3 regions of the Reyranella sp. GW821-FHT14A01 genome follow, and region 2 is predicted to be linked to each of the others. Evidence: predicted binding sites of a transcription regulator. Region 2 holds the regulator's gene; each other region holds the start of a gene.

Region 1 (10,354 bases), on a different contig from region 2:
CTGGCGGCGATAGATCCCGTCCAACAGGCCGGCATGATTGCCCGCGGACGCGCTTTCGCCGGAGATTCCCGTCACGGCTTCAGCACGTAGAGATGGAAGCCGCCGTAGATCGCCGACCGGTCGCGCGCGGTGAAGGCGAGCGAAGCGTCGGCCTCGTAGTGCCACTGGTCCAGCAGTTCCGGCGCCACGCGGCCGGGCAACAGCGAAGGCTCGGCGGCCGTGCGGAAGATCACGCGGGCGCCCGGCTTCGCGGTGCGCGTGATCTCGCTCCACAGCGCGTTGAGCTGCGCGTCGGTCATCCAGTCCTGCGCGTCGAGCAGCACATAGCGATCGCGCGAGCCCGCGGGACAGGAGGCGAGATACTCGGTCACCGAGCGGTTCATCACCTCGACCCGCTCGGCGCCGCGCTTCACCGCGGCAAAGTTCTCTTGCCGCAGATAGGGCGGCAACGGCCCGCTGGCGTCGCGTGCATAGCCACGTCCGAAGGCCTGCCAGGCGAAGTAGTTGTCGGACAGGCTGAAGCCGCAGGCCAGCCGCTCGACCCGGTCGCGCAGCACCGCGCCCATGTCGCGGCCCCCGGCCAGCGCTTCATACTGTGCCGGTGGGATGCCGAGCCCGTAGAGCGAGAGGCGGCTCGACGTGGCCCAGCGCACGGCCGGCTTGTCGAACAGCGGCGCCAGCACCGTATCGAAGAAGCGCTGCTGCTCCTCGATCGTGCGCGCGGCGAGAAGCTTGGTGAAGTCGACGCCGTAGGCGCGGGCGGCGACATGCGCCACGCCGATGAAGCGGCCGAGCACGCCGTGGCGATAGGCGTTCTTCGCAAAGATCGAGATGCGGCGGCGGCCGCCGCGGTGCAGGCTGCGGCCTTCCCAATAGGCCCGGCTCTCGGCATCGAGATGCGGCTTGATCTCGCGATCGTAGGCGCGGGGATTGGCGCCCGAGTCGGCAGCGCCGAAGAAGCGGTAGTAGTCCGACCAGGACGGCAGCTTCTGGGCCGCCGTCAGCTTCAGCCGGTTCAGGGCCACATGGGCGCGGCTGAGATCGACGGCGGTGATGCGCGCGGGATCGGCGGTGAGATAGGACAGGATGTTGCAGCCGCCGGACGCGATGGCCACGACATGACAATCAGGCGTCAGCGCCATCGCCTCGAGATCAACCTCGGGATCTTCCCAGATCTGGGCGTAGACGAGGCCACGGAACAGCCGCTCGAACAGCTTTTCCAGCATCCCTTCCCGGGACATGACCTTATGGCGGCGCACCGCCTGCTTCAGGAGCGAATTGCTCTCAGCCCGCGGATGGATCAACCAACGACTCCGGCTCAAACCTTGACCGTCTGAAACTATCCACGGTTGGTGCCAGTTTGATGACGACTGACACAATCGCTTGCGCAACTTGTCCCCCGGTCAGGCTTCATCCGGTGACTTGACGGGATGACAGGTTAGGTAGAAAGGTTGAGCCCATGAGCGCCCAAGGTTTTGCCCTGTTCGACACGCCGATCGGTACCTGCGCCATCGCCTGGAGCGGGCACGGCATCGCGGGCCTGCAGCTTCCCGAGCCGAATCCGGCCGCCACGCGCGCCCGCGTGAAGCGGCGCTGGCCGGGCGTCGTCGAGGCGGAATCCGTGCCGGCCGGTGTGCAACGCGCGCTGGACAGAGTGCAGGCCCTGCTGGCCGGTGACGCGGTCGACCTCGCCGACATCCCTCTCGACCTCGAAACGGCCCCCGAATTCCATCGCAAGGTCTATGAGGTGGCGCGGACCATCCCGCCCGGTCGCACCATGACCTATGGCGAGATCGCCAAGCGCCTCGGCGTGCCGCACGAATCGCGCGAGGTCGGCCAGGCATTGGGCAAGAACCCGATCGCCATCATCGTGCCCTGCCATCGCGTGCTGGGCGCCGACGGCAAGATGGGCGGCTTCTCGGCCAATGGCGGCGTCTCGACCAAGCGGCGCATGCTGGAGATCGAGGGCGCGCCTGAGGTCGGCGCCGGTCCCCTCTTCGCGGCCCGATGACGGGATTTCCCTTCAAGCCCGCGAAGGCCGTCGCACATCTCAAGGCGGCCGATCCGGCGCTGGCCGCGATCATCGAAACGGTCGGCCCGTTCCGCATGCAGCTCAAGGTCTCGCGCAGCCTGTTCGGCTCGCTGGCCGAAGCCATCGTCTATCAGCAGCTCTCCAACAAGGCAGCGGCCACGATCTACGGCCGGGTCGAGGCGCTCTATCCGCGCGCGACCGACGGCTTCACGCCGCGCCACATCCTGAAGACGCCGGACGAACATCTGCGCGGCTGCGGCCTGTCGCGTGCCAAGGTGCTGGCCGTGCAGGACCTTGCGCGCCGCGTCGACAACGGCGAGCTGCCGACGCTCGATGCGGCGCACACGATCGCCGACGCCGAGCTGATCGAGCGCCTGGTGAAGGTCCGCGGCATCGGCCGGTGGAGCGCCGAGATGTTCCTGATGTTTCGCCTGGGTCGCCCCGACATCCTGCCGCTCGACGACTACAGCCTGCGCAAGGCCTATGCGAAGGCGTTCAGGAAGCGCGCGCTGCCGTCGCCGAAAGCGTTGGAGAAAGCCGGCGAGAAGTGGCGCCCCTATCGCACCGTCGCAAGCTGGTATCTGTGGCGCGCGCTGGACCTGCCCTGAAGCGGACACACGCGCAGGCAAGTGTAGTATCGTTCTCCGATGCCGCAACTTGACCGCGCAGCTCCTCTCCGATGATTCCGCTAAATCCAAGACGCTTTGTCTTCGGCCTTCTTGGCCTGCTGTCGATCAATGCGTTCGGCAATACCGCTTCGGCACAGGATCCGGCGGTCGTCCTGCCCGCACTGAGGACGCTCGAGGCAGCGGTCCGCGAGACCGGCCGTGAAACCGGTGATGCGCGGAACCAGGCCAATCAGCTCAGTGCGCTGGCGAGCGCCTACGCTTCGGCGGGCGACAACCCCAGCGCCATTCGCGCGCTGAAGGACGCCGAAACCGAGCGGCTGGCATCGACCCGCGATGCGATCGAGAAGAGGGTCGCCCTGAGCTATTTGTCCTACAGCTACAACAAGTATGGCGACACGGCTTCCGTCCTGCGCCTGGCATCGCAGGATCCGACGGCCTATTGGGCGATTCCCGCGCTGGTGCGCGCTCACGGTAGGGATCGGTTGCTGAGCGAATTGATACAGCCGCAGTCTGTCGTGCCCGAGACCACGCGCGACGCCCTCGCGGCCTTCATCGAGGGCATATTCGAGCGCGACGGTCTGGACGCGGCGATGCAAGCCGCCGACCAACTGCCCAAGATGGTGGCTACCGCCAAGCAAGAAGCCGAGGCAGCAGCGAAGCCTCATAAGGGGCTGGCGGCAATGCTCATGGAACAGGCCTGGCCGATAGCGCCATCATTCGTGTTGGCGACTCTCCTGCAGGCCGGTGTCGCCGTCGACCGCGTCGGCGGGGTCGTGACTTGGGCGCAGCGAGCGAACTGGATCGGACGCGACGCATTCGATCGCGGAATCGCGCTCGCCGTGGAGCGCCTCGAAGAGCAAGGCAATGAAAGCGGTTTCGAAGCGCTTGCGGCTCTGGTCAAGAACGACAAGACGCGCGCGTCGATGCTGGGCTTCACCGCGTTGCGACGTCTCGCGCGCGGGCACGTGGAGAGCGGCGTTCGGGCCGCAGAACTCTTCGTGGCCGACGACACTATGCTGAAGGAAGGATCGAACCTGCCCGCCGGCGATTTCGGCCTTTGCACGAACAAGCGCCGCCCGGGCTTCAGGCTCGACCGCTACTACCAGTACACGTCGCCCGACGATTTCTGCAGCTTCACGCGCACCGATATGGTGACCCTGGCGCTCGGCGGCGCGCTTGCGCGGGCGCACCAGGACGGGTTGGCCAAAGTGATCCTCGACTATTCTTTCCGGCTCGGCCGCGGCCGTGAATCGACCGATCCCCCGCGCGGCACGAGACCCTGCCCGCCCGCATTTCCGACGTACACGCTTTCGGAACATTACATGAAGGCCGGCGCGAAGCAGGCGACGCTCGACTATGTCGAGTATCTTGCCTATTCGTGCCCGATCGAGGGAGGAACGGCCCTGCAGATCGGCCGGATGCTGGCCCTGCTCGATGCACCGTCCTCGGTCTATCGGCTGCTGCAGGCAAAAGCCTTTACCTCGCCCGACGCCGAACAGAGCCTGCGGCTCGGCCTTGCCACGGCATTGACCGAAACGGGCCGCGCCGACGAGTTGGCCGCGCTCCTGCCGACCCTGAAGGATCCAACGGTCGCGCTCTATCAAATACATCTGCACCTTCCCGATCCGGGAAGGGCCGCGACGCGCGACAGGATCGCGGCGGCCCTCAAGGTCGCGTTCCCCCTGCTGCAGGAAACCTACCTCACCGCCGACAAGCCCGAGCATGTCCATGAGCCGCGCTCAGCGGTCTGGCTTCTCAACTATGTACGCGCCGGGTTGGCGGCTGACGTCCTGCCGCTCATCGAACGGCTGATCGATCAGACTGTCGCTGAAATCAACGCGGTCGACCCGGAGGAGGACAAGTCCGGTTACGACGTGGCCAAGGCGGCTGCGCGGCTCGGCCTGCTGTTTCTCGCGCAGCTACAGGCGGATCGACCGGCCGATCCTTCGCCCATCGCAAACCGGATCCGGAACGAACACGCGCGCGACGCTTTCATGGCCCTCGCCGCCGAGGCACTGGCGATGAGCGGCAGGATCGAGGCGGCGCACGCCGCTGCCGCTTCCATCCCTCAGCGCGCATCCGAGTCCGATCTCAGCCATGCGAGGACCCCCTCCCGGTACGGCAGGGAGATAATCGGCGCGACGCTCGCTCGCGCCGGCGATCTACCGAATGCCTACAAGGCATTTGCCACCTATGACGGATCCATAGGCTACCTGATAGTGGCCTTCCGGGACGGCGCTGCGGCCCGGCAGCGCGGGGAATAGGCGCCACTGGAGTGACACGTTTGCTGTGACATAATCCGGTCATGGCCCTGCTCTTTTCCAATACCGTCGACCGTACCCTCGAACGTCTCCGCACCGCCTTCGTCGACACGGCCCGTGGCGCCCGCGAAGCGGTGGGCGCGCCGCTGCGCCCCGATCTTCCCGATGACGACATCCCGCGGCTGAAGAGCCGCATCGACGCCTGCCTCGAAGGCAAGGGCGGCGAGACGGCGCGACGCGGGCGCGCGGCGGAGCTGGGACAGGCCTACCTCTCGCTGTCGGCGGCGGGCCGCAAGAAGTTCTTGCTGACCCTGGCGCGCGACTACGGCCTGCCGCGCGAAGCGGCGATGAAGACCGTCGACAAGTGGCGCGCCGGCAAGGATCCCGCGCGGTCGCTGCGCCGCGAGCTGGAGCCGCCGGCGGTGCGTCTGCTGCGCGAGTTCGTGGGCGTGCCGCAGGGCGTGAAGTTCGTCGTCGACCTGCGCGCCGAGCTGCTGGCGCTGGGCCGCAGCGACGCTTCGGCCAAGGCCTTGAGCGAGGACCTGCGATCACTGCTGGGCGCCTGGTTCGACGTGGCCTTCCTCGACCTAGTGCGCATCGACTGGCGGTCGCCCGCGTCGCTGCTGGAAAAGCTGGTGACCTACGAGGCCGTCCACGCCATCCGCTCGTGGCGTGACCTCAAGAACCGGCTCGATTCGGACCGGCGCTGCTTTGCCTTCTTCCACCCGCGCATGCCCGACGAACCGCTGATCTTCGTCGAGGTGGCGCTGGTCGACGGGATGGCGGGCAACGTCCAGCGCCTGCTCGACGCGCGCGACGAGACGCACGACGCCAAGCGCGCCAATACGGCGATCTTCTACTCGATCTCGAACTGCCAGCAGGGCCTTGCCGGCATCAGCTTCGGCAACTTCCTGATCAAGCGCGTGGCCAACCAGCTTGCGCGCGACCTGCCCAACATCAAGGATTTCGCCACCCTCTCGCCGATCCCCGGCCTGCGCCAGCATGTCGAGCACCGGCTGAAGACCGAAGGCGATGGCGCCCTCACCCAGAGCGAGATCGCCTCGCTGGTCCCCGTGATCGACGAGGCGCGTGGTGCCGCGGCCGTCCTGAAGCTGCTGGCCCGGCCGATCTGGTGGGAGGTGCCGGCGATCGACAAGTCGCTACGCCCGATCCTGACGCGCCTCGCCGCCGTCTACCTCACCGCCACAGACAAAGGCCGCGCGCTCGACCGGGTGGCGCACTTCCATCTCGGGAACGGCGCCATCGTCGAGCGGCTGAACTGGCTGGGCGACACCAGCTCCAATGGCTTCAAGCAGTCCTACGCGATGATGGTGAACTACCGCTACAAGCTCTCCGAGGTCGACGCCAACCACGAGGCCTATTCGAACGGCAAGGTCGTCGCCAGCCGCGAGGTCCGGGCGCAGGCGAAGGGGTAGCGCTGGGCGCGCGCCCCCAGCACGACCTATTTGTTCAGATACTCGAGCTTCAACCCCGGCCGCGGCCAGTCGAAGCTGACGAGCTTGCCGGTCATCGACAGCGTCGCGTAGGCGGTGCGCAGGTCCTTTCCGCCGAAGCAGACGTTGGTGACCATCGCGTCGGGGAATTTGTATTGTGTCACCGACTGGCCGTCGGGCGAGATATCGGAGACGGCGCCGGTGATCAGGGTCGCGACGCAGATATGGCCGGCGGAGTCGACGGCCAGCGAGTCGAACATCTGGTAGCCGCCGAGACCGGTCACCACGCGACCCTTCTCGCCGCGATAGGGGCCGTTGGCATCCTTGATGGTGCCGGGCGAGGAAAGCTCGAAGGCCCAGAGGCGCGCGGTGGGCGTTTCGACGACGTAGAGCGTCTTGCCGTCGGGCGAGAGACCGCAGCCGTTGGGCCGCTCCAGCGGGAACACCTTCTGCTCGATCTTCGAACCGTCGGCCTTGGCGTAGTAGACGGCACCGCGATCGTTGTCGTACTCGCGCGTCTTGCCGAGGTCGGTGAACCAGAAACCGCCGGCATCGTCGAACACCAGGTCGTTCGGCCCGTTCAGCTTGCGACCGTCGCAGCTGTCGTAGAGCGTCTCGAACTTGCCGGTCTCGGGATCGACCACCTGGATCGAGCCGCCTTTGTACGAAGCGGGCTGCGTGCCGGGAAACAGTCGGCCGTCGGGCCGCTCGATCCAGTTGAAGCCGCCATTGTTGGTCACATAGATCTTGCCGCCGGGTCCCATTGCCGCGCCGTTCGGTCCTCCACCCAGCTTGGCGACGATGTGCTGCTTGCCGTCGGGCGTGACGCGGGTCAGCGTCTCGCGCGCGATCTCGACCAGGATGACCGAGCCGTCTTGCATGGCCACCGGGCCTTCGGGGAACTTGAGGCCCGAGGTGATTTCCTTGAACGGCGTCGTCATGGTCGTCTCTCCCGTATTTCTTGTCGTTACTTGCCCTTGAAGGCGGGCTTGCGCTTGGCGAGGAAGGCCGCGACGCCTTCCTTGAAATCCTCGCTCTTGCCCAGCTCGCGCTGGAAGTCGCGCTCGACGTCGAGCTGTTCGGAGAGCGTATTGCCGCTGGCGCGGTTCATCGCCTCCTTGATGCGGGCGAGCGACATCGTCGGCCCGTCGGCCATGCGCCGCGCCAGGTCACCCGCGGTCTTCATGAGATCGGCGTCCTCGACCACGTCCCAGACCAGGCCCCAGTCCTTGGCCTGCTGCGCAGTGATCTGCGGCGCCAGCATCGCCAGCGCCCGCGCCCGCTGCTCGCCCACCAGGCGCGGCAGGAACCACGTGCTGCCGCCATCGGGCAACAGGCCGATGCGCGCGAAGGCCTGCAGGAAGGAGGCGGACTTGCCCGCGACGGCGATGTCGGAGGCCAGCGCGAAGCTCATGCCAACGCCGGCCGCCGGTCCGTTCACCGCCGCCACGATCGGCTTCGGCACGCTGCGCATCAGGCGGATCACCGGATTGAAGAACTTGTCGAGCGCCTCGCCCGAGTCCGACGTGTTGCCGCGGTCGGGATCGGCCAAGTCGGCGCCGGCGCAGAAGCCGCGGCCCGCGCCGGTCAGCAGCACGGCGCGCACCGAGGTGTCGGCGGCAAGTTCTTCCCAGCACTGCTTCAGCTCGCCGATCATCTTACGTGAAACGGCATTCAGCCGATCCGGCGCGTTCAGGGTCAGTGTGGCGAGCCCATCTTCCTTGGCGATCTGGATCTTCTCGTAAGTCATCTGTCTCTCAATCAACGGCCAGTGAAATTGGGGGCGCGCTTGGCGAGGAAGGCCGCGACGCCTTCCTTGAAGTCCTCGCTCTTGCCGAGCTCGCGCTGATGGTCGCGTTCGAGGTCGAGCTGCTGGTCCAGCGTATTCGTGGCCGCCGCATTGATGGCGCCCTTGATCGCGGCATAGGAGCGGGTCGGGCCGGTCGCGAGCCTGGCGGCAATCTTGCCGGCCTCCTCCATCAGCGCGGCATCGTCGACCACCTGCCAGACCATGCCCATGCGCGCGGCTTCCTCGGCCGGCACGGAGCTGCCGAGCATCGCGAGCGCGCGGGCGCGGGCATCGCCCACCGTGTGCGGCAGGAACCAGGTGCCGCCGAGGTCGGGGATCAGCGAGATGCGCACGAAGGCTTGGTCGAAGCGGGCCGAGCGCGCGGCGATCACGATATCGCAGGCGAGCGCCAAGTTGGCGCCGCCGCCCGCCGCCACGCCGTTCACCGCGGCGACGATGGGCTTGGGCAGGTCGCGCATGGCGCGGATCATGGGGTTGAAGATGCGGTCCATGGCGGCACCGACATCGCGCGGGCCCGAGGTCCCCGCATCGCCGGGACCGCCGCCGGCCAGGTCGGCGCCGGCGCAGAAGCCGCGGCCGGTGCCGGTCAGCAGCACGCAGCGCACGGCGGAGTCCTCACGGGCCCGCTTCAGCTCGGCATTCATCGAGTCGATCAGCGCATGGCTCATCGAATTCAGGCGCTGCGGACGGTTGAGCGTCAGGGTCAGCACGCCGCCCTCAAGCGTCGACAGGACGGGTATTTCCGGGTTCGTTTCGGTCATGAACCAAAGACTGGCATGCGTCCCGAGGCCGCGCCATCGGGTCGCGTCGCATCGCGGCATTCGCTACCTTATCCCGGAGCATGGCCACGATCCTGATCCTGGTCGGCACCGAATCGGGCAACGCCCAGATGGTGGCCGACGCGCTGCAGCCCGTGCTGGCGACCGCCGGCCACACCGTCGACGTCACCGACAAGGCCGCGACCGCCGCCGACCTGCAGGCGCACGACGTGCTCCTCGTGGTCTGCGCCACGCACGGCTCGGGTGACATCCCGACCAACATCCTGCCGCTGGTCGAGGCGCTGCACCGCGACAAGCCCGACCTGTCGGGCCACCGCTACGGCGTCATCGCGCTGGGCGACATGACCTACCAGGACACGTTCTGCGGCGGCGGCAAGAAAGTCGACGAGGTGCTGGAACGCTGCGGCGCGAAGAAGGTCGGCGAACGTCTGGAGGTCGACGCCTCCGAGCAACCGCTCCCGGACGAAGAAGCCCTTACCTGGATCGAAGGCTGGAAGACGAAGGTTTGATTTCTAATCCGGCAGCGTGAAGATCTCGACAGGATCGCGGACGCCACGCAATCGGTGCTTGCCCAAGGACTTCATCGGGCGCGGGCAGTCCTCGTTGAATTCGGCGGAAGCGCAGACGCGGACGCCCAAGGCCTTCGTCAAACCTTCGAGCCGTGACGCGCGGTTGACGGCCGAGCCGATGACGGTGAAGTCCAGCCGATCCTCCGTGCCGATATTACCGAAGGTCACCGTGCCGACATGGAGCCCGATGCCGAATTTCATCGGCTCCGCGCCGCCCGTGGCGCGCGCCTCGTTGGCGGCATCGGCATCGGTGATCAGCTGGCGCGCTGCTTCCAGCGCGGCAGCCGTCACCATCGGCATGAACAGCGCATCCTCGGCGGGGAAATAGGCCATCACACCGTCGCCGATGAATTTCAGGATCTCGCCGCCATGCTTGGTCAGCGCGTCGCCGACGAGCTGGAAATAATTGTTCAGCAGCTCCAGCACCTGGTCGGGCGGCAGGCGCTCGTTGAGGCCGGTGAAATCGCGCAGGTCGGAGAACCAGAGCACGGCGCGGATCTCCTCGCCGTCGCCGCGCCGGATCGCGCCGTTCAGGATGCGCTGGCCGACCTGACGACCGAGATAGGTCTCGGTGACGGTGCGGGCGACACTCTCCTCGATGTGCATCTCGGTCACCGAACCCATCATGTCAACGAGGCGGACCAGGTCGTCGATGTCGGCGTCGCTGAAACCGCCCTCGCGGTCGGTCGCGAAAGCCACGACCGGCATCGGCCCGTCACGGCGGATGTGCATCGGCAGGGAGAAATAGTCGGTGCCGCCGCCCTCCCGCACCTCATGCAGGACATCATGGTGCTTCTCGTCCAAACGATCGAGCCGATAC
Region 2 (10,354 bases):
CGCCCGGCACCACGATCTCGGCGTCGATCGCCAACGAATTCACCGAGGCGGTGGGCGATCTCTACACCTCGTCGCTGATCGCCCTCGGCCTCATCCTCTTCTTCATCACCTTCATCGTGCTGGCGATCGCGCGCTACATGCTGCTGCGCCTCCAGCAGCAGGGGAAGTAACGTCATGGCCACCACCGCATCCAAGACGGCTGCCATGGACAGCCCCCTTTACGCCGGCCGCCGCCGCCGCAATACCATCGCCACGGGCCTGGCGTACGCCGCCACGGCCTTCGGCCTGGGCTGGCTGGTACTCATCCTCGGCGTGCTGCTCTACCAGGGCATTGGCGGCCTCTCGCTCGCCGTGTTCACCGAGAACACGCCGCCCCCGGGCGCCGCGGGCGGTCTGCTCAACGCGATCATGGGCAGCATCGTGATGACCGTGCTGGCGGTGCTGATCGGCACGCCGATCGGCATCCTGGCCGGCACCTACCTCGCGGAATACGGCCGTCACGACAAGCTGTCGAGCGTCGTGCGCTTCATCAACGACATCCTGCTCAGCGCGCCGTCGATCGTGATCGGCCTGTTCGTCTACGAGATCCTGGTGGCGCCGATGGGTCACTTCTCGGGATGGGCGGGCGCCGTTGCGCTGGCGGTGATCGTCATCCCGGTTGTCGTCCGCACGACCGAGGACATGCTCACGCTGGTGCCCGATACGCTGCGCGAGGCGGCCGCCTCGATCGGCCTGCCGCGGGCCCACATGATCGTCCGCATCGCCTATCGTGCGGCGCAGGCGGGCATCGTCACCGGCATCCTCCTGGCCATCGCCCGTATCAGCGGCGAGACCGCGCCGCTCCTGTTCACCGCGCTGAACAACCAGTTCTTCAGCATGAACATGAGCGCGCCGATGCCCAGCCTGCCGGTGGTCATCTTCCAGTTCGCCCTGTCGCCCTATGCCGAATGGCAGAAGCTCGCCTGGACCGGCGCGCTCCTGATCACTGTCACCGTTCTGGGACTCAGCGTCCTGGCCCGTTCGCTCACCTCTGCGAGGAAGTCCTAATGTCCATGCAATCCACGGACGGCCCCAGCGTCGCCGTTCCCGTCGCCACCCACGCCAAGCTCGACGTCTCGAAGCTCACGCCCAAGATCTCGATCAAGAACCTCGAGTTCTTCTACGGCGACAGCCGGGCGCTCAAGGGCATCACCATGTCGCTCTACGCCAACAAGGCGACGGCGTTCATCGGACCGTCGGGCTGCGGCAAGTCGACCCTGCTGCGCATCCTGAACCGCATGTACGACCTCTACCCAGGCCAGAAGGCCACCGGCGACGTGATGTTCGACGGCGACAATCTCCTGCGCGAAGGCCAGGATATCAACCTGCTGCGCGCCCGCATCGGCATGGTGTTCCAGAAGCCGACGCCGTTTCCGATGTCGATCTACGAGAACATCGCCTTCGGCGTCCGCCTCTACGAGAACCTGCCCAAGTCGGAACTCGACGGCCGGGTCGAGCATGCCCTGCGTCGCGGCGCCCTGTGGGACGAGGTCAAGGACAAGCTGAACGCCAGCGGCCTCAGCCTGTCGGGCGGCCAGCAGCAGCGTCTTTGCATCGCCCGCACCGTGGCGGTGAAGCCCGAAGTCATCCTGTTCGACGAGCCGTGCTCGGCGCTCGATCCGATCTCGACGGCGAAGATCGAGGAACTGATCGACGAGCTGAAGCAGGACTACACGATCGTCATCGTGACGCACAACATGCAGCAGGCCGCCCGCGTTTCCGACTTCACCGCCTTCATGTACCTGGGCGAACTGGTCGAGTTCGGTGCAACGGCCACGCTGTTCACCACCCCGACCGACAAGCGCACCCAGGCCTACATCACCGGCCGCTTCGGCTGAGCCGGCACGACAAAGAGAAGAAGGGACAGATCATGCCCGAGCATACCCTGAAGCGCTTCGACGAGGAGCTGGAACGGCTGAGCGCCACGATCAGCGAGATGGGCGGCCTGGCCGAGAGCCAGCTCGCGCAATCGCTGCGGGCCCTGCGCGAGCGCGACTCGGAGATCGCCGAGAAGGTGATCATCGACGATGCCCGTGTCGACGCGCTCGATGTGGCGGTGCAGGAACAGACCGTACGGCTCCTGGCCCTGCGCCAGCCGATGGCGGTCGACCTGCGTGTCATACTCTCGTCGATCAAGATCGCGGCGGCGCTCGAGCGCATCGCCGACTACGCCAAGAACACCGCCAAGCGCACCATCGTGCTGAGCCAGGGCAATGCGCCGGTCTCGGCGGTGAACGGCATCGAACGGCTTGGCCGTCTGGTACGGGCCGCGCTCAAGGACGTGCTCGACGCCTTCGCCAATGGCGACGTGGTCAAGGCCCACGACGTGTGGGAGCGCGACGAGGAGATCGACCAGGTCTACACCGGCCTGTTCCGCGAGCTGCTCACCTACATGATGGAGGATCCGCGCACGATCACCGCGTGCACGCACCTCATGTTCATGGCCAAGAACATCGAGCGCGCCGGCGACCACGTCACCAACATCGCCGAGCTGGTGAGCTTCCGCACGACCGGCCACGGCTTCGACGAGGCCCGTCCCAAGGGCAGCGCGGCAATGTATGCAGCGAGTGAAACGCCGTGAGTATGGTTGTGGCTACCAGTCCTTCGCGTCGCGACGCACAGACCTCATCGATGAAGCCGCAGGTGCTGATCGTCGAGGACGAAACGGCTCTGGTCGAGCTGCTGCGCTACAATCTCGAACAGTCGGGCTTCAAGGTCGCCGTCGCCTATGACGGCGAGGAGGCGCTGCGCTCGGTGCAGGAGGACGTTCCCGACCTCATCCTGCTCGACTGGATGCTGCCCCTGATGTCGGGCATCGAGGTCTGCCGCCAGCTGCGCCGCCAGACGTCGACCGCCAACGTGCCGATCATCATGCTGACGGCGCGCGGCGAGGAGGGCGATCGCGTGCGCGGCCTCGACGCCGGCGCCGACGACTACGTGCCCAAGCCCTTCTCGCCCACCGAGCTGGTGGCGCGCATCCGCGCCGTCCTGCGGCGCATCCGCCCGGCGCTGGCCGACGAGGCGCTGTCCTATGCCGACATCGTCATGGACCTGGTGGCGCATCGCGTGACGCGCGGCGGCAAGCCGCTCCATCTCGGCCCCACCGAGTTCCGCCTGCTGCGCCATTTCATGGAGCATCCCGGTCGCGTCTTCTCGCGCGAGCAGCTCCTCGATTCGGTGTGGGGCAAGGACGTCTATGTCGAGGCCCGCACCGTCGACGTCCACATCCGCCGCCTGCGCATCGCGCTGAACGGCGAGAGCCACGCCGACGTGATCCGCACCGTCCGCGCCGCCGGCTACGCGCTCGACTCGACGCCGAGCTGACCCCCGCCCCTCTTCTGCCGTTTCCCCTTGCCTGAAGGCAGGGGAATTGGCCCACAGGGCCGCTGGGTTTTCCACATTATCAGTCATGGTTCCGTAGCCTCGAGCCCCTAGGAAGGGTGCGCCCATTCCCGGCCGGCATCCCACGCCCCGCTTCCGGAATGGGCCGGTTCCCCCGGCTCGGGCACGATACCCGCAGCCGATTTACTGACCCCTCCTTCCGTCAGGAAGGAGGGGTTTCTTTTTGTGCCGATCGCCAGAGCCAGAGCAGCAACATCAGGCCCGGGATCGCCAGCAGCGTGGTCAGCATCCAGAACGTGGTCCAGCCGGTTTCTGCCGCCATCCAGCCGCCGCCCGCCGACAGGGTGGTGCGGCCGAACGCCATCAACGAAGTCAGCAAGGCATATTGAGTGCCCGCCATGCCGGTGGTGCAGAGGCTCGACAGGTAGCCGATGAAGGCGACGCCGCCCAACGCGCCGGTGAAATTGTCGGCGCTGATCGCGATGGTGAGGACGAAGAGATCGTGGCCGACCTGGGCCTGCCAGGAGAACAGGAGATTTGTCACCGCTTGCAGGATGCCGGCGACGAGCAGCGACTTGAACAGGCCGTAGCGCGCCACCATGACGCCACCGATCAGTCCGCCCAGGATGGTTGCCGCAACGCCGAAGCTCTTGGTGACTCCGAATATCTCCGGGCCGGTGAAGCCCAGCGCATTGTAGAACGGCCGTGCCATCGTGCCGCCCAGCGCATCGCCGTATTTGTAGAGCAGCGCAAACAACAGGATGATCACCCAGCCGCGATAGGCGAGGAACTCGGCGAACGGCCGGATGACCGCTTCCTTGATCCAGGCATTGGCCGAGTGGAGACGCGGGCGCAGCGCCTTGGGTTCCTCGGCAAAGAGCGTCGTGGCAACGCCGACGAGAATCAGCACGGCGATCAGGCTGAGCACGGTCGACCAGGGCAGGAAGCTGGGCAACAGCAGCGCCATGGCATCGACGATCCAGAGCGCAATCCGATAACCGAGCTGGGTCGTTGCCGAGCCGGCGCCCTGTTCGTCGTCGTTCAGGATCTCGATGCGATAGGCGTCGACCGCGATGTCCTGGGTTGCGGAGAAGAAGGCGACGGCCACGGCAGCCAAGGCGGTGGTCCAAGGCGCGTTGACCGGATCGCTGAAGGCCATGCCGAGCGTCGACAGGAAGATGCCGACCTGGGCCAGGAGCATCCAGCTTCGCCGGCGGCCGAGCAGGCGGTCGAGCACCGGCAGCGGCATCTGGTCGACGAGTGGCGCCCACGCGAACTTGAAGGCGTAAGGCGTGCCGACGAGGGCGAAAAATCCAATCGTCGTGAGATCGACGCCGACCTTGGCCATCCAGTAGGTCAGCACTGAAAGCGTCAGCAGCAGAGGCATGCCGCTGGAGAAGCCCATCAGCAGGATGATGAGCTGGCGGCGGTCGCGATAGACCTCGGCCGCCTTGAGCCAGCGACCCCAGGTCGACTGGCTGCTCTGGCCCAGGCTCAAATCAGCGCCTTCAGCGCCTGCTCGGGCCGCGCGCCGACATGGGAGATGACCTCGGCCGCGGCGATGCCGCCCAGCCGCGCGCATTCGGCCAGCGACTTGCCATGGGTGAAGCCGAACAGGAAGCCCGCGGCGTAGAGATCGCCGGCGCCGGTCGTGTCGACGACCTTCGAGACGGGAGCCGCCGGGACTTCATAGGTCTCGCTGCCCTTGATCACGACCGAGCCCTTCTCGCTGCGCGTGAGGGCGGCGATCTTCGCCTCCTTGCGTGTGGCCGCGAGCGCTTCCTCGAAGGTCTCGACCTCGTAGAGCGCTTTGATCTCGGCCTCGTTGCCGAACAGGATGTCGACCTTGTCGCGGATCAGGTCGCGGAACTCGTCGCGATAGCGATGGACGCAGAAGGAATCCGAGAGCGTGATCGAGACCTTGCGGCCGGCGGCGCGGGCGGCGTCGAAGGCCTTGAGCACCGCCTGCTTGGCAGCCGGCGCATCCCAGAGATAGCCTTCGACATAGGTGACCTGCGCGGAGGCGACGAGCTTGGTGTCGATGTCGGCCGGCCCGAGGCCCGTGCAGGCGCCGAGATAGGTATTCATGGTGCGCTGGGCGTCGGGCGTCACCAGGATCAGGCAGCGCGCCGTCGCCGGACCCTCGGTCGCAGCCGGCGTGGCGAAGGACACGCCGGTCGCCTTGAGGTCGTGGCCGAAGACCTTGCCCAGCTGGTCGTTGCGCACCTTGCCGATATAGGCGCCCTTGCCGCCGAACGAGGCGATGCCGGCCATCGTGTTGCCGCAGGAGCCGCCCGATACTTCGACACCGGGACCCATGCCCTCGTAGAGTTGCTCGGCACGGGCTTCGTCGATCAGCATCATGCTGCCCTTCACCAGGCCATGCTTGCCGAGGAAGGCTTCGTCGGAGCGCGAGATGACGTCGACGATGGCGTTGCCGATTCCCAGCACGTCGAAGGGCACGGATGTCATGAAGTCTCCCACAGGATCACAGTGATACCAGGTGCATGCCCGGCTTGGTCTCTTCCAGCAAGGTCACGATGCCGGCGACCGTGAACGGGACGTCGGCCCGCAGGCTCGCACGATCGATGTCGAGCGACCGCAGGCCCATTTCGCACACGATCACGCGCGCGCCAAGCTCGATACAGGCTTGCAGCAAGGTCTCGAAGTCGCCGACGCCGCGCGCCCGGTTTGCCGCGTCGCGATCCCAGTCGCGAAGGGGCGGGGGCGGGCCCTGCAGGGCGCGGATGCCGCCCATGGTGAAGAACAGAACGGCTGGCTTGTTGACGGCCAGCGCGGCCGCCGCGAGCGCCAGGCCGTAATGGGCGCTCTCGTAATCGTCGGAGCGCAGGATGACGGAGACGCCGCCTTCGCTCATGCGCCTGCTCCCGCAGAGGTGCCGCAGGTCGGGCAATCGGGTCGCTTGGTGACCGCCAGCGTCTCGAACGAGGCATTGAGCGCGTCGTACATCAGGAGCGAGCCCGAGAGCGAGCGGCCGACCCCCAGGATCTCCTTCACCACCTCGGTGGCCTGCAGCGTGCCCAGCGTGCCGGCCAGCGCCCCCAGGACGCCGGCCTGCGCGCAGCTCGGCACGGCCTCTTCCGAAGGGGCCTCGGGAAACAGGCAGCGCAGGCAGGGATGGCCCGCGCCCTGCCAGGCCTTGTAGGTCGAGATCTGGCCGTCGAAGCGCAGGATGGCCGCAGCGACCAGCGTCTTGCGCAGGCGGAAGCAGGAATCGTTCAGCAGGTAGCGCGTGGCGAAGTTGTCGCTGCCGTCGGCCACGATGTCGTAGGCGGCGAGGATGCGGTCGGCATTCTCCGCCGTGAGGCGCTCGTCATGCGCCTGCACCTGCACTTCGGGATTGATGTCATGCAGCGCGCGCCGTGCGCTTTCGACCTTGGAAACGCCCACGTCGGACGTGCGGTGAATCACCTGGCGCTGCAGGTTGGAAAGATCGACCGTGTCGTGGTCGATCACGCCCAAGGTGCCGATTCCGGCCGCCGCGAGATACTGCAGGAGGGGTGCGCCGAGGCCGCCGGCGCCGACCACCAGGACCTTCGCCGCGATCAGCCGCGACTGGCCGATGCCGCCAATCTCCGCCAGCACGATATGTCGCGCGTAGCGGCGGATCTGCGTTTCCGACAGGTCAGGCAGCGATGTCATGGTCCGCTTATAGCATGGTGAGATGCCATGGATGCCTGTAGAGCCATCGCGCAATGAACACCACAACTCGTCCGACGCTGACGCCGCTCCTCCTCGCGGTGCTCGCGCTGCTGTCGGCCTTCACCCCGCTTTCGATCGACATGTACCTGCCGGCCCTGCCGGTGATCGCAGTCGATCTCCGATCCTCGGTCGGCGACATTCAGCTCACCTTGTCGGCCTTCATGATCGCCTTCGGCGTGGGCCAGGTCTTCTATGGCCCGGCGGGCGACCGGTTCGGCCGCCGCCCGGTCATCCTGATCGGCCTGGTGATCTACATGCTGGCGAGCATCGGTTGTGCGTTTGCCGCGGAGGCAGGCCATCTCATCGCCCTTCGTTTCCTGCAGGGCCTCGCCGCCTGCGGTGGCGTCGTGCTGGCGCGCACGATGGTCCGCGACCTTGCCGAAAAGGATCACGCCGCGCGCGCCATGTCGCTCATGATGGCCTGCACCTCGATCGCGCCGATGCTGGCGCCGGTGATCGGTGGCCAGGTGATGTGGTTTGCCGGCTGGCGCACCATCTTCTGGGTGCTGGCGTCCGCCGGCGTGATCGCCTTCGTCGTCGCCTGGTTCCACCTGCCCGAGACGCTGAAGCCGGAGTATCGCCAGCCGCTGGTCTTCACCCAGATCCTGAAGCGGTTCGGCGAGCTGCTGACCACGCGCACCTTCATCGGCTACGCCCTGACCTCGTCCTTCATGTTCGCCGCCCTGTTCTCATACATCTCGGGGTCGCCGTTCGTCTTCATCGAGCGCTACGGGATCTCGCCCCGCTTCTACGGCGTGGTGTTCGGCGGCATGGTGGTCTTCATGACCATCGGCAGCCTGCTCAATGCGCGGTTCGTGCGCCTCCTCGGAGCCGGGCGCATCCTGCGCTTCGCGGTGATCGTGCCGGCGGTGTCCGGCGCGGCGGCGATGGTCATGGGCTGGATCGAGGCGCGCTACGGCACGATCGGCCTGTGGCCCTTCCTGGTCTGCCTGGTCTTCCAGATCGCGACGCTGAGCCTGATCGCGCCCAATTCGACGGCGATGGCGATGCAACGTTACCCGCACATGGCGGGCACGGCGTCGTCGCTGATGGGCGTCATGACGTTCGGCGCCGGCGCGATCTTCGGCGCCATCGTCGGCCAGACCTTCGACGGCACCATCGCGCCGATGACGACCGCGATGGGCATCGCCGGCATCCTCTGCCTCGTTTCCCACCGCGCGCTGGTGCGGCGGGGCTGACGAGTTAGCGCCGCAAATCGATCGTCAGGAGATCGCCGCGGTCGTTGCCGACGGCCAGCTTGAAACCATCCGGCGACCAGGCGAGGCAGGTGATCGCCGCGCCATCGGCCATCTTCAGCACGACCGAGCGCCTGGTCCTGATGTCGCCGAGCTGGAGTTCACCCGAATCGTAGCCGCCGGCCACGAACTCGGCGGAAGGATGAGCGGCGACCACCGTCATGAGGCCGGCGCCCTCGTCGCCGAACTGCAGCGGCGGTTTGCCTTCGGGGCCCTTGCCGGAGAAGGGCCAGGCCGTGAAGACCGGCTGCGAGGAGGTGTAGAGGAAGCGCGCGTCGGCGGTCCACGACAGCGACTTCACCTTGGCGGGATAGCCCTGCATGCGCATGTCGGTGGCCTGCGCCACGCGCCAGACATGGATGTCGTTTTCCTGCGTGCCCGTCGCGATGAACTTGCCGTCGGTGCTCCAGCGCAACGCCACGTGGCTGCCCTGCCAGGCGAAGCGGCGCGGCGGCAGAACGACTTCCTTGCTCAGGCTCCACACCGTGATGCCGCCGTAATGCGCGCAGGCGACCCGGCTGCCGTCCTTGCTGAAGTCGAGACCCGCCACCGTGCTCGGGTGCGGGCCGAATTCGCGGACCTCGCCGTCGCGCAACAGGAACATGTTCCTGGCCGAAGAGGCGGCGACCGCGCCGGTCTTGTGGGCGACGAGATGCTCGATCCACTTGCCCTTCTGCGCCAGCAGCTCCGTCGCCGAACCGTCGGCGGCGATGCGCAGCACACGTCCATCGTCGCCGCCGCTCACGAAGCCATCGCTTGTTGGATCGCCGACCAGCGACAGCACGACGCCGTTGTGAACGGGTGGCGCCGCGTCGGGCGCCGGCGCCGCGATGTCGGCGGGCAGGAGACGGACCTGGCCGTCGCCCAGCGCGAAGGCGACGGTCGTGCCGTCCTTGTTGAAGGCGCAGGCGGCGACGGGTGCGTCGGTCGCGACGGAACGGGCCGGCGGCAGGGTCTGCTGCCAGGCCGGGTTGGCGAGATCGATCTTCACGGTGTTACTTCAGGCACTCTTCGAAGCCGCGCTGCAGGTTGTCGCCGTCGAGGTTGCGGCCGATGAAGACCAGCTTGCTCGACCGCTTGTCGCCATCCTTCCAGAGCGTGCCCCAGGCGCTGTCCATCATCATGTGGACGCCCTGGTAGACGTAGCGGCGCGGCGCGCCGTCGATGGCGAGGATGCCCTTGCTGCGGAAGATGTCGGCGCCCTTGATCTGCAGCAGCGCGCCCATCCACTTCTGGAACTTGTCGGGATCGACCGGCCGGTCGGCGGTGATCGACAGGCTCCTGACCTCGTCCTCGTGATGATGGTCGTGGCCGCTGTGCAGGAAGTCGGGCTCGAACTCGAGGATGCGGCCGAGGTCGAACGCGCCCTTGTCGAGGATCGCATCGAGCTCGATCTGGCTCTTCTGCGTGTGGAAGATGCGGGCGTAGCGGTTGATGCCACGGATCTTGTCCTCGACCTTCTTGAGCTCGTCGGGGCTCACCAGGTCGGTCTTGTTGAGCAGGATCACGTCGGCGAAGGCCACCTGCTGCTCGGCCTCGCTGCCCTGCTCGAGCTGGCCGAAGAAGTGCTTGGCGTCGATGACCGTGACGATGGCGTCGAGGCGCGTCTTGGCCTTGACGTCGTCGTCGGTGAAGAAGGTCTGCGCGACGGGGCCGGGATCGGCGAGGCCGGTCGTCTCGACCAGGATGCCGTCGAACTTGTCCTTGCGCTTCATCAGCCCTTCGATGATGCGGATCAGGTCGCCGCGCACGGTGCAGCAGATGCAGCCGTTGTTCATCTCGAACACTTCCTCGTCGGCATTCACCACGAGGTCGTTGTCGATGCCCAGCTCGCCGAATTCATTCACGATGACGGCGTATTTCTTGCCGTGCTGCTCGCTCAGGATCCGGTTGAGAAGCGTGGTCTTGCCGGCGCCGAGATAGCCGGTGAGCACGGTGACGGGCACTTGCGCCGATGTCTGAGGGCTGGCCATGTGAAGGTCCTTGAAAATTGG
Region 3 (10,354 bases), on a different contig from region 2:
TGCCCGACCACACCGCCTCGAGCTCGCTGTCGACGATGTCGCGGATCTGCACGAAGTTGCCGATGCGAAGGCCCTTCGAGTTGCCCGTCGGCGGATTGAGCGTCAGCTCCTCGACGGCGACCTCGCGGCCCGGAAACTTCTTGTAGAAGCCTTCCTTGTCGGTCGCTTCGGCAGCGGCCGTCGTGATCGGCACGTAGCCCGTCTCCTGGTGCCACTTGGCCTGCACCGGGGTGCTGGCGAGGTAGGTCATGAACTTGGCGACGCCCTTGTACTCGGCCGCCGGACGGCCCTGCAGCACCCACAGGGTGGCGCCGCCGATGATCGAGTTCTGCGGCTTGGGCGCGACGTCGGGCGAGTAGGGCATCATGGCGATGCCGAACTTCTCCGAACCGCCGAGCGCCTTGTCGATGCCCGCGGCCGAACCGGACGAGGCAACGTGGAAGGCGCAGTCGCCGGCGGTGAACAGCGCCGTCGACTTACCCTCGCGGCCGCCATAGACGAAGGTTTTGTCCTTGCCCCAGTCGGCCAGCATCTGGATGAACTTCACGCGCGGGGCGTCGTTGAATTTCAGCTCGATGTCGGTGCCGCCAAGGCCGTTCTCCTTGGTCGCATACGGCAGGTTGTGCCAGGCGCCGTAGTTCTCGATCATCGTCCAGGTCTGCCACTGCGGGGTGAAGCCGCACTTGGCGCCGGCTGCGACGGCCTTCTTGGCCATCTCACCCAGCTCCGGCCAGGTCTTCGGCGGCTTGTTCGGATCGAGGCCCGCCTTCTGCAGCAGCTCCTTGTTCCAGTAGAGCACCGGCGTCGAGGAGTTGAACGGCATCGACAGCAGCTTGCCGTCGGTCGTCGAGTAGTAGCCGTAGACCGGGCCGATAAAGGCCTTGGGATCGAACGGCTCCTTGGCATCGGCCATGAGCTGGTAGACCGGATAGACGGCGCCCTTGGCGGCCATCATGTTCGCGGTGCCGACCTCGAAGACCTGCACGATGTGCGGGGCCTGCTTGGCGCGGAAGGCCGCGATCGCGGCGGTCAGGGTCTCCGGATAGGAGCCCTTGTAGACCGGGTTCACCTTGTACTCGGTCTGGGACTTGTTGAAGCCCTCGGCCAGCGCATTGACCGTGTCACCCAGGTTGCCGCCCATCGCGTGCCAGAACTGAATTTCGGTCTGAGCGAACGCGGTCGACGCGCTCGCAAGAACCGCCGCGGCCGCGACGGAAGAGAGCAGAATCCGTGTCATATCGAACAAACCTCCCAGAAAAATCCCCGGCGATGTATCGGCGGGCCGCAAGACTGTGATGTGTCTCTTTTATTGCGGTCTGATGACAGTCCACCAACACTTCGCAGCGAATGCAACCCCAAAGGACAAGATTAGGTGAGGGCGGCCAGAATCACGTCCGGCGCATCAGTGATGATGCAATGGACCCCCATGCCGACCAGCGCCCGGGCCACGTCGCCGTCGTTGATCGTATAGACGCTGAGCGTCAAGCCGGCCCTGCGGATCTCGACCGCGCGGACGGCCGTCAGGCGCTTGCCGTTGGTGTTGAGGCCGGCGGCCGACACCGCCTCGGCCCGCACCTGCCAGTCGTCCTTCAGCTCGTCGATCAGCAGCGCCCGCGCGAATTCCGGCGCGGCCTCGCGAGCAGCGGCAAGCGACGCATCCTTGAAGCTCGACAGGAGCGGCGCCGGCAATTTGGCCGGCCACAGCCGCCGCAAGAAGTCGACGGTGATCCTCGCGGTCTCGGCCTCGCGGCCCTCGCATGGCTTGATCTCGACGTTGCAGCCCAGGCCCAGCTCGCCGAAACAGGCGATCGCCTGCTCGAAGGTCGGTACCGACGGCGGCAGCTCGGACGCGCGCAGCTCGGACGCCAGCCGGTCGACGCCGGTCGTCCGCTTCAGCGACGAATCGTGCATGACGATGGGCACGCCGTCCGCCGTCAGCTTGACGTCGATCTCGACCCAGGTGGCGCCGCGCCGATGAGCCTCGCGAAAGGACTCCAGCGTGTTTTCCGGCGCGTAGGCCATGGCGCCGCGATGACCGATGACGTTAGGCAGTTGCAGCATGAACGAATCCGAAGCTAACTCGGTGCGTCGCAATAGCCGAATGCCCCGATCCATGTCGACCTTTCCCGATAAATTCCGCCTCGACGGGCGCACCGCGCTGATCACCGGCTCCGCCCGCGGCCTCGGCTGGGAGATGGCCAAGGGCCTGGCCGAAGCCGGCGCCCGCGTCCTGCTGCACAGCCGCTCCCACGAGCGGCTGGCGCCGCGTCTGGCCGAACTGCGGGCGGCGGGACGGGCGACGGACGGCGTGGTGTTCGAGATGGCCGACCGCACGGCCATGGGCCTCGCCATCGACCGTGCCGGCCCGATCGACATCCTGATCCACAATGTCGGCGAGCGTGACCGCCGCCCCTTCGCCGAGATCGAATCCCACGATTTCGCGCGGCTGATCGATACCGACCTGTCGGCCGGGCAGGCGCTGATCCGGCTGGTGATGCCGGGCATGGTCGAGCGCGGCTGGGGACGGCTGATCCTCGTCACCTCGATCGCCGCCACGCATGCCGCGCCCGGCGCCTCCTCTTACATCGCGGCCAAGGCCGGCCTGGCCGCCCTCACCCGCGCGCTGGCGGCAGAATTCGGCACCACCGGCGTCACCTCCAACGCGATCTCGCCCGGATTCTTCGCGACCGAGACCAACCAGTCCCTGATTGCCTCGCCGGCCGGCGAGAGGTTGCGGCTGCGCTGCCCGGCCAGGCGCTGGGCCGATCCCTCGGAGATCGCCGGCGCCGCGATCTTCCTGGCTTCCCCGGCAGCGAGCTACGTCAATGGACATACGCTCACCGTCGATGGCGGCGTCACCGCAACCTACATGGGCTGATGAAGATCAAAACTCTTCTGGCGAGCGCCCTGGCGCTTGGCGTCGCGCTGCCCGCCTTTGCGGCCAGCCCCGATGCACCGGCGATCGACGGACGGCACCTCAGCCTCCTCTGGATGATCCCGTTCGTCGGCATCCTGCTGTCGATTGCGATCATGCCGCTCGCCGCGCCGCACTTTTGGCATCACCATTTCGGCAAGGTGTCGGCAGTCTGGGCGGCGCTGGTGGTCGTGCCTTTCGCCGCAATCTACGGCGTGCCGACCGCGATCTACGAAATCATCCACCTCCTGCTGCTCGATTACATCCCCTTCATCGTACTGCTGCTGGCGCTGTTCACGGTGACCGGCGGCATCCACATCAAGGGCAACCTGCACGGGTCGCCGTCTATGAACACGGCGATCCTGGCGATCGGCACGGTGCTGGCGGGCTGGATGGGCACGACCGGCGCCTCGATGCTGCTGATCCGGCCGATCATCCGCGCCAACGACGACCGGCGGCACAAGATCCATGTCTTTGTCTTCTTCATCTTCCTGGTGTCGAACATCGGCGGCGCCCTGACGCCGCTTGGCGATCCGCCGCTCTTCCTGGGCTTCCTGAAGGGCGTCAGCTTCTTCTGGACGACACAGCACCTGTTCGCCGAGATGCTGGTCTGCGCGATCGTGCTGCTGGCGCTCTTCTACGCCATCGACAGCTACTGGTACCGCAAGGAAGGACGAAAGACGCCCGATCCCACGCCGGAAACACCTGTTCGCATCGAGGGCGGCGTCAACATCATCCTGCTGGCGGCCATCGTCGGCGCGGTCCTGGCGAGCGGCACGTGGAATCCCGGCGTCCATTTCACCGTCTTCCACGTGACGCTCGAGTTGCAGAACGTCCTGCGCGACCTGGCGCTGGTGGTCCTCTGCTTCCTGTCGCTGCGCCTCACCTCCCGCGGGTCGCGCGCCGCCAACGGCTTCAGCTGGGGGCCGATGGCCGAGGTCGCCAAGCTGTTCGCCGGCATCTTCATCACCATCGCGCCGGCGCTGGCCATCCTCAAGGCCGGCAAGGAAGGCGCCCTGGCGCCGCTGGTCGCGCTGGTGACGGGCCCTGACGGCCAGCCCGACGACATCTGGTATTTCTGGCTGACCGGCATCCTGTCGAGCTTCCTCGACAATGCGCCGACCTATCTCGTCTTCTTCAACCTGGCCGGCGGCGACGCCAACCTGTTGATGGGGACGCTCGCCGGCACCCTGGCGGCGATCTCCTGCGGTGCCGTGTTCATGGGCGCCAATTCCTATATCGGCAACGCGCCCAACTTCATGGTCAAGGCGGTGGTCGAGGAGGCGGGCATCCGCATGCCGAGCTTCTTCGGCTACATGGCCTGGTCGTGCGGCATCCTCGTGCCGTTGTTCGTCCTGCTGACCCTCCTGTTCTTCATCCCGTAATTTCGCCCATGTTTCCAACGAAGTAGCGGACAAGAAACCGCAGAGGACGCGCGCGCTTTTCCTCTACACTGGCCAAGCGTCCCGATCCTAGGCACACCCAGGCCCGCCCCTCTCGTACCGAGGACACCGAGCATCGAGGCGAAATCCTGTAGAACGACCCGTGGCCCACGCCGTAAGCGCCTTCTCCTACCGTTCCGACCGCATGTCGCCCTTCGCACTGGCGATGGCGATCCTGCTGCATGCGCTGGTCGCGGCGGCGCTGTGGTGGCTGTCGCAGCAGAAGCCGGCGGTGCCCGCGGAAGAGGACGTGATCAACGTCTCGTTCGAGCAGCCCAAACCACCGGAGCCGCCGCCACCCGAACCGCCGCCGCAGGCGCCCGCGGCCCAGCCGAAGCAGGTCCCGCTTCCCCAGACGCTGCCGCCGATGAATCTCGGCGTGCGCCCGCCGGCCCCCACCACGGCAGACAGGCCGACCCAGGTGCCGCCGACCGACCAGGTGTCGAAGGCGCCCCCGGCGCCCCCGCCGCCGCCCGAGAGCAAGGAAGAGCCGACCTTCGAGCCGGAAGTCGCGGCGGCGGCGCCGACGCCACCGGTCGAGACGCGCGTCGAGCCGCCCCCTGCGCCTGCGCGCGTTCCGGCGCCCACGCCAACACCAGCCGAGAAGCCAGCGCCCGAGCCACCGACGGAGCTGGGCCTCAAGAACGCGCCGACGCCTCCGCCTCCGCCGCCGCCCACGCAACAGGCAGCACCGGCACCGCAGCCGCTCCCCAAGCCGCCCGAGCCTGCTCCGACGCCAAAGCCCATGCCGCAGCAGCAGGCGCTCGCGGCGCCGCCGCGGCCGACGCCGCCCGCGCCGAAGCCCGAGCTGAAGCCCTCACCGCTCTCGACGATACCCTCGACGCGGCCGCCTTCCAGCTCCGGCGCCGAACCGCCATCGCAACATCGCTTCGTCAATCCGGCGGATGCCTACGCGCGCGCCAAGGTCGCGGACAATTATCTCGCCCAGATCCTGCGCAGGATCGTGGGCTACACATACCAGCCGAAGACCGACAAGCGGCAAGGTGTGACGGTGGTGCGGATCGTCATTGCGCGCGACGGCAGGCTACTTGCCGCCACCATCGTCAGTTCGAGCGGCGAGCCGGAATTCGACGCCGGCGTCCTGGCCGGCGTGCGGGCCGGTGCGCCCTACACGCCGCTGCCGGCGAACATCCCGGGCCCCAGCGCGCCGTTCGACCTGCCGCTCTGGTCGGTCAGACGCTGAGGAAGACGCCGCTCAGTTCTTCTTGCTGATATTCCAGGTCATGGCCACCGGACCGGGCAGCCATCCTTCCAGCCGGTCCTTGCGGTAGGCGCCGAAGGCCTTGTACTGGCCGATCGGCACGTAGACGCCCTGGTCCATCACGCGGTCGGAGATCGCGAGGCCGATCTCCTTGCGCTTGGCCGGATCGCCTTCCTTCAAGAAGGCGGTGCGCAGCGTCTCGATCTCCGGATCGCACGGCCAGCCGAACCACGCCTTGTCGCAGGTCGCGGCGGCGAAGTTGCTGGTGCCGGGATTGTCGACGTCGATCGTGATGTTGGTGGTGAAGAAGACGTTCCAGCCGCCCTGGGCCGGCGGCTCCTTGCGGGCGCGCCGCGAGATCACGGTCTGCCAGTCCATCGCCAGCACGTTGACCTTGAAGCCGGCGCGCTCGAGCTGCTGCTTGGCGACCGGCTGGAACTGGTTGGACGAGGCGAGATCGGTCTGGTGCAGCATCGTGATCGGCGTGCCGTCGTAGCCCGACTCCTTCAGGAGCGCCCGCGCCTTCTCGAGGTTGGGCTTGATCAGGAAGTCGCCATACTCCTTGCCGTAGGGTGCGCCGCAGATGAACGGCGCGTTGCACAGCTTGTAGATCTCGGGCTCGCCATACTGCGCCCGCAGCAGGTCCTCCTGGGCCAGCGCATACATCGCCGCCTGCCGCGCCTTCGGATTGTTGAACGGCGGTTGCAGGTGGTTGAAGCGCATCAGCGCCTGCGACCCCAGCGCGTTCCAGCCGTAGAGTTCGACATTCTTTGCGGCCCGCAGCAGCGGGAAGAGATCGGGCGGCGGCGTTTCGATCAGGTCGATCTCGCCCGCGATCAGCGCATTGGCCGCCGTGTTGGGATCGGGGATGGCGAGCCATTCGACCCGGTCGACCTTGACCACCTTGCCGCCGGCCATCATCGACGGCGGCTCGGGCCGCGGCTTGTATTTCGTGTTCTTGACGTAGACCACCCGCTCTCCAGGCTTCCATTCGTCCTTCTTGAAGATGAAGGGACCGGAGCCGGTGTAATCCTCGATCTGCTTGTTGGGGTCGGTGTCGGCCACCCGCTTGGGCATCATGAAGGGCGTGCTGGAACCCACCTTGCCCAGCGCCTCCAGCACGAGGCCGAACGGCTCCTTCAGGGTGAGGGTGAAGGTCTTGTCGTCGACGACCTTGAGATCGGCCGTCGCCTTCATCAGCACCTGCCCGTAGCCGTCACGGGCGCCCCAGCGCTTGATCGAGGCGATGCAGTCCTCGGACGTGACAGGCTTGCCGTCGTGCCATTCCAGCCCGTCGCGCAGGGTGATCGTGTAGGTGAGCTTGTCGTCGGAGACGGTGTATTTCTCCGCCATCTGCGGCTGGATCTTGAGATCGGCGTCCGTGGCGAACAGCACGTCGTAGATCATGTAGCCGTGGTTGCGGCTGATGTTCGCCGTCGTCCAGATCGGATCGAGGATCTTGATGTCGGCGTGGGACACCATCCTCAGCGTCGTCTGGGCCGCCGCCGGCCCCGCTGTGCCCGCTGCCAATCCCCATGCCATCGCCGCGACCAAAGCAAACTTGTGCAAATGGGCCATGAGTCACCCCCGTTTGCCTGCCGCGGACTGTGCCGGACGGGCTGTCAGTTCCCCTCACAGATCATGCAATGCTCATGCCGTGCCGAACCGACGCCGCATCCCGATGACGTGATGCGCTGTCCCGGAGGTTCGGGAAAACCGGGCGCTGGTGCTCTTCAGGCATAGCGGCGAGTGCGCCGATCACTCCTTGCGACAGCACCGGATGAGAAACCGCGACGACACTCGCGATTACACGAATGGAGCACCCATCTAGTTGAATTTCACATCATATATTCTTCATAAAGTGGTTACAACCATGTCATGTATTTGAGTGTTGCGCATGCGGCTTAACCCACCGGCTATTGGATGGTCCGCGACCGGCCCGCGGACGAACGGAGGGCCATGCGCGTCGTTGTAATTTTTTTGCATTACTTGTGCGCAAATCCCTGGCGTGCAATGATCTAATACGCGTCGCCCGCGGGTCGGCCACAGGAGAGCGTCTTTACATGCGAATCGGTGTTTCTGCCCGTGCGTTGCGCGCGCGCGGACGGAGCCTGAAGCTGTCTGCCTGCTTGGCTGCCGCCGTCATGCTCTTCTCTCAACCAGTTCTGTCGCAAGGCCCGATGTCGCCCGGTGGAGGCGCCATGGTGCCGCAACCTCGCGTCGCGCCTCCGCCACCTCCACCACCTCCACCACCTCCGGTGATGATGCCGATATCGCCCGGCGCCCAGCCGGGAGCGCCCACAAGCGTCGCACCACGCAACTCGTCGACATCCGGCAGCGGCGGCAGCGCGATCAAGACTCCGGACAACGACTCGCCCCGGCCCCCGGATCGCCCGCCGGCGACCGCGTCAGAAGGGTCCGGCAAGAGTCCGGAGCCGAATGCGCCGCTGCCTCGGGACCGTACGGTGCCGTCCGCCCCCCCTGTCGTCCCACCCGTCGCCCCCGCCGTGAATCGTTCGACGGCGCTGGCCGCGACGGCGAGAGGCCTGCTGCCGGCGCGCGATGTCGCCGTCGTCTCCACCGACGGCGGCGGTCGCAGCCGGGCGGAGGTGCGGACCGACGACAAGGGACAGTTCTCCCTCGGCCCGCTCACGGCGGGCGTGCGCGATTTCACCCTTCCGTTCGCCACCCTCCAGCGTGCGCAACCGGACGGCGCGAAGCGGCGGCAGCCCAGCGTGACGGTCAGCCTGGTCCTGCCCGCCGCGCCGGGCGGGGGACCACGCGGCAACCTGGTCGTCCACACCTATCCGCGCCTCGATCCCGGCACGGACATTCGCACCAGGATCTCGGTTCCGCGGGACGGCGGCGGGGCGATCGTGGACTGGGGCGACGGCACGCCGCCGGTCGACGCGGTTCGCGACGGATGGCCGGTCAATGTCGGGGGTGGGCGCGGGCCCGTCGAGACCATCGGCACCGTCTCGTTCGTCCCGAAGTTCCAGAAGATGCAGTTCATTCAAATGAATCCCTGCAACCCCTGGTGGCAGTGCGCACCACCACCCGATCCCGATCCGCCGATCGACGATCCGTGGACCGAGATCGTGCCGGAAATCGACGTGCTGCCGCCCGAGGACCCGATCATCGAGATCGTCGACATCTATGATCCGCCGCGGGAGGATCCTCCCCAGGTCGACCCTCCCTACGATCCTCCCAAGATCGACGAGAAGGGAACCTTCGACATCGGGTCGCTGCGGCCGGGTGTCCGCGAGGTCAGGCTGACGCTGCCGATCAGCGATCCGCCGAAGCCGCCGGTCAAGGTGGCGCTCCTGCTGCCGCTCGAACCGCGCGCCGCCGTCGAGGCGATCAATGCCGGTGGACGGCCACCACAGGTCGGCGAGCAGGACCGGCTCCACCTGGTCGAACACATCTATGCCCCCGACACGACGGCCCAGACGCTGCGCGTCCGCATCTCCATGGCCAAGGATGGACGCGGCGCCCTGGTGGACTGGGGCGACGGCACACCGGTGACGGACGTCAAACGCGAAGGAAAGCCCATCGCCGCCGCGAGCGTCGATCGCGAAGCCGTGGGCCGCATTCTCTTTCTCGGCGCCAAGAAGAAGCAACCATAGGATTGGATCAATGAAGTCAGGTCTGTTTGCAGTATCCGCCGTCGCCTCGAGTATCGTCCTGGCGGCTCCCGTCCTCGCGCAGGGGGCCGGCGGGCCGGCCGGCGGACCAGCCGGCGCGGCGCCATCGCCGTCGCCGACGGCGCAATCGACGGCCGTCAGCAGCGGCATCCAGAGCCAGAGCAACACCACGGCCTATGTCGTGCTGCCGGGGATCAGCGCGGTGATCCAGCAGACGCTGCTGGGGCCGAAGCTGGTCGGCCCGCGCTCGACGACGGAACTCGGTCCGCTGCACAGCGGCATGGCCGCGGGCGACGATCCGATGGGCTGGCAGGTCTGGGCCCAGACCGGCGGCGGCCAGGCCACCAACAGCCTGGCGACCGGCGGCTACACGATCGGCACCTATGGCGCGCAGCTCGGCGTACAGAAGCAGATCACGCCGGAACTCCTGCTGGGCGTCAGCGGCTCGTGGCAGGGCTCGAGCGGCACGCTGAACGGCGGCTTCGCGTCGACCAACTCGACGTTCGGCGTCACCGTCTATGCCGGCTGGCAGCTCGACGAGCACTGGAACGTCTCGGCGATGGCCGGCTACAGCGGCGGCTCGAATTCGATGACCAATTCGGGCTTCACCTACAACGCGAGCTACGGCAGCAGCCAGTGGAACTTCCAGGGCGGGCTCAACGGCTACTACAAGGTCGGCGCCGTGGTGCTGGCGCCGATGGTGTCGATCCTCTATTCGCCGATCAACAGCTACGGCTACACCGACAGCAACCTGGTCGTCGTGCCCGGCCAGACCACGTCGCTGACCCGCGGCTCGGCCGGCGGCTTCATCAGCCTGCCGCTCGACAAGTGGCAGCCCTACATCCGCGCCACCATCGAGCAGGATTTCAACGCGCCGACCGGCAGCGGCGCCAACGGCTATACCGGCGGCACCGTCGGTGCCGGCGCGACGATCCCGCTCAACGACGCGATCTGGGCCTCGATCGATGCCGGCTACAACTCGATCGGGCGCTATGCCCTGTCGTCGTGGTCGGGCAGCGTGCGGCTCAGCCTGCGATTCTGATTTTGGTTTTCACCTCTCGATCTTCGAGGAGACAGAAATGAACCGACAGGTTGCGTGCGCGGCCGGGATGATGCTCCTGGCCGGTCTCGG

What was found. Region 2 encodes PhoB, which activates phosphate uptake and scavenging genes when phosphate is short. Its sites were predicted from a motif close to TGTCATNNANCTGTCAT; they were not measured.
Region 1: AC1ROX_RS20420 (BtaA family protein) is a predicted target of PhoB. The motif match lies at 1,353-1,369, and genes of this name have one in related genera.
Region 3: ugpB (sn-glycerol-3-phosphate ABC transporter substrate-binding protein UgpB) is a predicted target of PhoB. The motif match lies at 1,309-1,325, and genes of this name have one in related genera.

The regions. Positions count from the first base shown of each region.
Region 1 is NZ_JBXAPM010000011.1:152,052-162,405, forward strand. It holds gene AC1ROX_RS20415 (class I SAM-dependent methyltransferase) at 1-75, opposite strand, end outside; gene AC1ROX_RS20420 (BtaA family protein) at 72-1,301, opposite strand; gene AC1ROX_RS20425 (methylated-DNA--[protein]-cysteine S-methyltransferase) at 1,460-2,011, shown strand; gene AC1ROX_RS20430 (DNA-3-methyladenine glycosylase family protein) at 2,008-2,640, shown strand; gene AC1ROX_RS20435 (hypothetical protein) at 2,712-4,925, shown strand; gene AC1ROX_RS20440 (malonyl-CoA decarboxylase domain-containing protein) at 4,967-6,358, shown strand; gene AC1ROX_RS20445 (SMP-30/gluconolactonase/LRE family protein) at 6,385-7,317, opposite strand; gene AC1ROX_RS20450 (enoyl-CoA hydratase-related protein) at 7,344-8,126, opposite strand; gene paaG (2-(1,2-epoxy-1,2-dihydrophenyl)acetyl-CoA isomerase PaaG) at 8,138-8,947, opposite strand; gene AC1ROX_RS20460 (flavodoxin domain-containing protein) at 9,028-9,474, shown strand; gene AC1ROX_RS20465 (adenylate/guanylate cyclase domain-containing protein) at 9,478-10,354, opposite strand, start outside.
Region 2 is NZ_JBXAPM010000012.1:30,762-41,115, reverse strand. It holds gene pstC (phosphate ABC transporter permease subunit PstC) at 1-170, shown strand, start outside; gene pstA (phosphate ABC transporter permease PstA) at 175-1,047, shown strand; gene pstB (phosphate ABC transporter ATP-binding protein PstB) at 1,053-1,877, shown strand; gene phoU (phosphate signaling complex protein PhoU) at 1,910-2,620, shown strand; gene phoB (phosphate regulon transcriptional regulator PhoB) at 2,671-3,363, shown strand; gene AC1ROX_RS21280 (AmpG family muropeptide MFS transporter) at 3,584-4,879, opposite strand; gene AC1ROX_RS21275 (adenosine kinase) at 4,876-5,853, opposite strand; gene AC1ROX_RS21270 (DsrE family protein) at 5,870-6,259, opposite strand; gene AC1ROX_RS21265 (HesA/MoeB/ThiF family protein) at 6,256-7,044, opposite strand; gene AC1ROX_RS21260 (Bcr/CflA family multidrug efflux MFS transporter) at 7,098-8,303, shown strand; gene AC1ROX_RS21255 (WD40 repeat domain-containing protein) at 8,308-9,351, opposite strand; gene AC1ROX_RS21250 (CobW family GTP-binding protein) at 9,356-10,333, opposite strand.
Region 3 is NZ_JBXAPM010000002.1:325,978-336,331, reverse strand. It holds gene ugpB (sn-glycerol-3-phosphate ABC transporter substrate-binding protein UgpB) at 1-1,237, opposite strand, end outside; gene AC1ROX_RS05415 (glycerophosphodiester phosphodiesterase family protein) at 1,369-2,061, opposite strand; gene AC1ROX_RS05410 (SDR family oxidoreductase) at 2,114-2,878, shown strand; gene AC1ROX_RS05405 (sodium:proton antiporter) at 2,878-4,299, shown strand; gene AC1ROX_RS05400 (TonB family protein) at 4,460-5,560, shown strand; gene AC1ROX_RS05395 (ABC transporter substrate-binding protein) at 5,573-7,156, opposite strand; gene AC1ROX_RS05390 (hypothetical protein) at 7,734-7,946, opposite strand; gene AC1ROX_RS05385 (hypothetical protein) at 8,086-9,204, shown strand; gene AC1ROX_RS05380 (autotransporter outer membrane beta-barrel domain-containing protein) at 9,215-10,264, shown strand; gene AC1ROX_RS05375 (autotransporter-associated beta strand repeat-containing protein) at 10,302-10,354, shown strand, end outside.